Regions from separate parts of the Paenibacillus sp. YSY-4.3 genome, predicted to be linked through region 2. Evidence: riboswitches for the same ligand, from Rfam matches in the RefSeq annotation. Region 2 holds a riboswitch; the other holds the start of a gene.
The links. A riboswitch is a leader RNA that binds a small molecule or an ion and turns the genes downstream of it on or off. The one in region 2 is predicted to bind cyclic di-AMP.
Positions count from the first base shown of each region.

Region 1: it holds a riboswitch for cyclic di-AMP, as region 2 does, so the genes downstream of both, ACYUJT_RS20260 (3D domain-containing protein) here and ACYUJT_RS21255 (KamA family radical SAM protein) in region 2, are expected to answer to the same signal.

Region 1 covers NZ_BAABMC010000007.1:127,421-129,621, forward strand. The annotation lists gene ACYUJT_RS20255 (polysaccharide deacetylase family protein) at 1-499, shown strand, start outside; gene ACYUJT_RS20260 (3D domain-containing protein) at 598-1,275, opposite strand; cyclic di-AMP (ydaO/yuaA leader) riboswitch at 1,278-1,459, opposite strand; gene ACYUJT_RS20265 (amino acid ABC transporter ATP-binding protein) at 1,625-2,201, opposite strand, start outside.
Region 2 covers NZ_BAABMC010000008.1:105,135-107,335, forward strand. The annotation lists gene ACYUJT_RS21255 (KamA family radical SAM protein) at 1-1,082, opposite strand, end outside; cyclic di-AMP (ydaO/yuaA leader) riboswitch at 1,216-1,365, opposite strand; gene ACYUJT_RS21260 (antibiotic biosynthesis monooxygenase) at 1,424-1,834, opposite strand; gene ACYUJT_RS21265 (ankyrin repeat domain-containing protein) at 1,831-2,201, opposite strand, start outside.

The DNA.
Region 1 (2,201 bases), on a different contig from region 2:
TTTTTTCGTCGTTGGCAGCCGGGCGAAGAAGCATCCTGAGCTGCTGCGAAGAATTCACCGTGAAGGACATATCGTCGGCAACCATTCCTACAGCCACCCTTTGTTTAAGAAGAAATCCGTCCAAGAATTCAAAAGTGAAATTGAGCGAACTGAGAAAGTGATCGAACGGATTATCGGCTATAAGCCTCGCTTCATTCGTCCGCCCTACGGAGAAATTAATGAGGATCAACTCAAATGGGCCAAGCAGCAAGGCTACAAAATCATTAACTGGAACGTCGATTCTCTCGATTGGAAAGCGCTCAGCAAAGAAAAGGTAAAACGTAACGTGCTCAGCGCCGTCGGGCCGGGATCGATTGTGCTGCAGCATGCCGGCGGCGGTACGGGTTCCAATTTGACGGGAACCATCGAAGCCCTGCCCGATATCATCAAGGTGCTGCGGAACCGTGGCTACCGCTTTGTAACGATCCCCGAGCTGCTATCTTATAAGAAAGCTTTGTAAGCGGACATTGCTTGCAATGCAAAAAAGGACTTCCATGCGGATCTCGCAGTGGAACGTCCTTTTTAAGATAAATAGTTTAAATCGTGACCAGGCTGATATTAATCCAAAATATAGAGCGTGACATCCTGAAAACCGAACTCGTTAACCTTCTGCGGGCTCGCCGGAATGAATATATCAATCCGGTCGCCTTTGATTGCGCTGCCCTGATCGGTTGCCGTGGCGACGAATGCATTTTTCGGCAAATCGGAATGGCTGTGTCCAGTGACTAGCACTTTCGTGCCCATCGGAATGACATTTGGATCAACAGCGATCGTTCCGAGCTTCAAAGGATTGCCGTAGTAATCGACGGCGCCCCATTTCCCATTTTCACTGGCTGCTGCGGAGTAAGCCGTAGCTTTGACTTTTTTCGTAGATTTGTAGTTAAACGATTTGCCCCAAGCCTGCACTACCCGGTCCGCAGAAAATACCTTAAGCGTGGACAATGTTTGGATTTCGCTGCCCGAAGCAGAAAGCGCCTGCATGTTTTGACCTGGAATCGTAATTTTCAAGCCCTCGTAAATATTCGTTGCTTCTATGCTTGGATTAGCTTGCATAAGCTTGTCCAAATTGACTCCGTACTGCTTGGCGAGAAAATAGAAGGTATCTCCACTCTTTGCCGTATGTACTGAATCCGCATATGCTGGCACGGCATGCAGTGCTCCCAACAACCCTGCTGCAATCACCGCAGTCTTAATCCCCATCCCCAATTTATGAAGACCTTTACGCTGTTTAAACATGATGCTCCTCCTTTAACTTTGCCTGCGGAGTTAGTTGTCGGATTCGGAAAAAAGGATAGCTCCCGGCGCCGGATTATGTAGCGCTTCACCCCGAGACAAGCCAAGCTGTTACCTTTGCATTTGCATCGCTTGTCATAAATCGTCCCCCGCACCTGCCTTAGCAGTGTTTCGGCCGTTATGAATATATCACAACTTTGTAACCTATGGGCCATGCAAATGTTACCAATGGTATAAAAACCAACATTTATCAAGGAAATACAATGACGGAAACCATGACAAAAAATTTAATTTTTACCCGCCAACGCAAAAAGGCATGACCAGTCGGTCATGCCTTTGCCAATCTATCTAATTACAAAACTTTGCTTAAGAAATCCTGAGTCCGCTGATTCCGCGGCGAACCGAACACCTGCTGCGGGGTGCCCTGCTCGATGATAACGCCTTGATCCATAAACAAGATGCGGTCGCCCACCTCGCGGGCGAAGCCCATTTCATGCGTAACGATTACCATCGTCATACCGCCCGTCGCCAGCTCCTTCATGACTTCAAGCACCTCGCCCACCATCTCGGGGTCAAGTGCGGAAGTTGGCTCGTCAAACAGCATCACATGCGGCTCCATCGCCAGGGCGCGGGCTATGGCAATGCGCTGTTTCTGGCCCCCCGACAATTGGGACGGATAAGCCTTGCTCTTGTCTTCCAGTCCAACCTTGCGCAATAGTAAAAGCGCAAATTTTTCTGCGTCCTGCTTGGTCTGCTTTTTTACCTGGACTGGAGCCATCATGACGTTCTCAAGCACCGTCTTATGAGGAAACAGATTAAAATGCTGAAACACCATCCCCATCTTCTCGCGGGTTTTGTTAATATTATGACTCTTGCCGGTAATAAGCTCTCCCTCGAAATAGATTTCACCGCTGGACGGCTCCTCCAAC
Region 2 (2,201 bases):
TTGCCGGGAAGATCGTCAAACCAAGCCGCATCCTTAGGGCAATCGAGGATCATCAATTTGCCGTAATCCCCGTCGCGGGACTGGTGGTACTTCAAATAGGCCTTGCCGTTTTCAATCGCGAGAATTTCGATCTTGCCGGACGTATGGCTCATCGACAGCCTGACTCGTTTACCCAGACCGGATGTCCGCGCCTTTGCCTCCTCGACGATCCGATAGACCTCTTCCAAGGAAAGGACGAAATCACGGTTCCCCGCTACCGGCCTGTTCACGAAGAAGTAGTAAGGCGTAACCCCTGCCCAAGACAGCTTATCCAGCAGCTCGCCAAGCACTACAGGGTCATCGTTAATGCCTCTCAGCACCGGGGTCTGGTTGACTACGATCGCGCCGGCCTCATGCAATGCCTGAAAGCCGCGTCTCGCTTCCTCCGTAATCTCGCGCGGATGGTTAATATGGGCCATAACGTAAATGCGCTGCTCCGGCGTAGAATAGGTGCGGATCACATCGAGCAGCTCCTCGTCCTCGTAAATGCGCATGGGATTGAACACGGGAATCTTCGAGCCGAGACGAATAATTTTAACGTGCTCAATTTCACGCAGCTGGGCAAGGATGCCCCGCAGTTTCTCCGTGGCTAGAATAAGGCTGTCCCCGCCAGTCAACAGGACGTTGTTGATCTCGGGATGCTTGGCGATATAATCGATTCCCGGCTGCACATCGGACATGGCCTCCTTCACGTCGTTGCGGAACAGGCGCTTGCGGAAGCAATACCGGCAGTACGCGCCGCATACCTCTGACACGATCAGCAGGGCGGTCGTCGTATACTTGTGCTGACATCCCGGCACAACGTAGTTGGTATCCTCGTCGGAAGCATCCCAGCGGCCATACTCCTCGAGTTCCCCCTCATTTGGAATGACCAGCTTGCGAATGGGATCCTGAGGATCATTCCAGTCGATCAGGTTCAAGTAATAATCGTTCACCCGAAATACGAATTTCTCCGTAATCGGTTTCAAACGCTCGCGCTCCTCTTCCGGAATCATAGTCAGTCTGTCCAGATTCGTAATGTACTTCGTTTTAGTCTTTGTCATTGTACATCCTCCTTCCTAGTAATCAACAAAAAAGACCCCGGATCGGGGTCCTAGACACAGCTGCGCCAGCAAGGGTCAGAAGACAAAAATAGACCCTAAAATAGGGTCTAAGAGACGTAATAAATAATCATATAACAGACCCATCCACTGCTGACGAGGTTAGCTGACGGACTCGGGTAAGATGGTACCCTACACCTCATAGGAATGAGTGATTCGCCCCAAAAAAAAGAACTGGTTCCCCCGCTTTCCTGGCTATCACCAAGAAACTAAGCGTGTGTCTATGATACGGTGTACTGACGGGATTGTCAACCTTAGGGTAATTAACAAGAGAATTGGTATAATTATAAAATTCTTAAAATTTGACGGTTAATGTTATTTTCTGTCATGGGACCGGCCATCCCCCGTTCCGGTTCAAACTTTTGCCGCAGCGGCCTATACTGCGCGGCTACTTCATAAGTCGCCAGCTCGGAGCCAATGAGTTGGCTGACTTCCGGCTTAAGCTCTCTAAACTTGCGGTGGAGCGTTCGCGCTGCTCTGCTCGTTAACCACTTCTCAAAATACCATCGATCCTCCCAAGTAGTGCAAACCTGCAGCTCATCGTATTCCGGGCAATTATCTCTGATCAGCACTTCCATGAACAGGAATCCTTCAAAAGCATGGACCGATATGGGCGTTCTGAAGCGAGCCAGCACTTCGTTTGCTTTGCCTTTTCGGACCCGGATGATCTGGATGGCCTTCATCATCACCATCATTTTCCGACCACCTCTTTCGATAGGAATATACTTAAATACTCATAGACGAAAATGGCAGCATTCCCACCGGCCTCGGCGTGACGGATCAGCGATATTCCGTGCGGCCCCTTAGCATAGACGGTCTCGGGATGATTCTCCACGATCGCTTTTACGACGTTCAGTTCTCCAAGCATAGCTGCAGCGAAAATATCCATTCGTGCCCCGTGCGCCAGCAGCAGTCTTGCAATGCTGAAATTCCCGGTATGCGACGCGGCGCCGAGGGCGCTCTCCCAATCGCCGCTCCCCCAATCGATGACCGCATGCACAAGTGCGGGCTCCTGTTTGAGCAGCCTTGCAACCGCATCATAATCTCCATGCGCGGCCACGA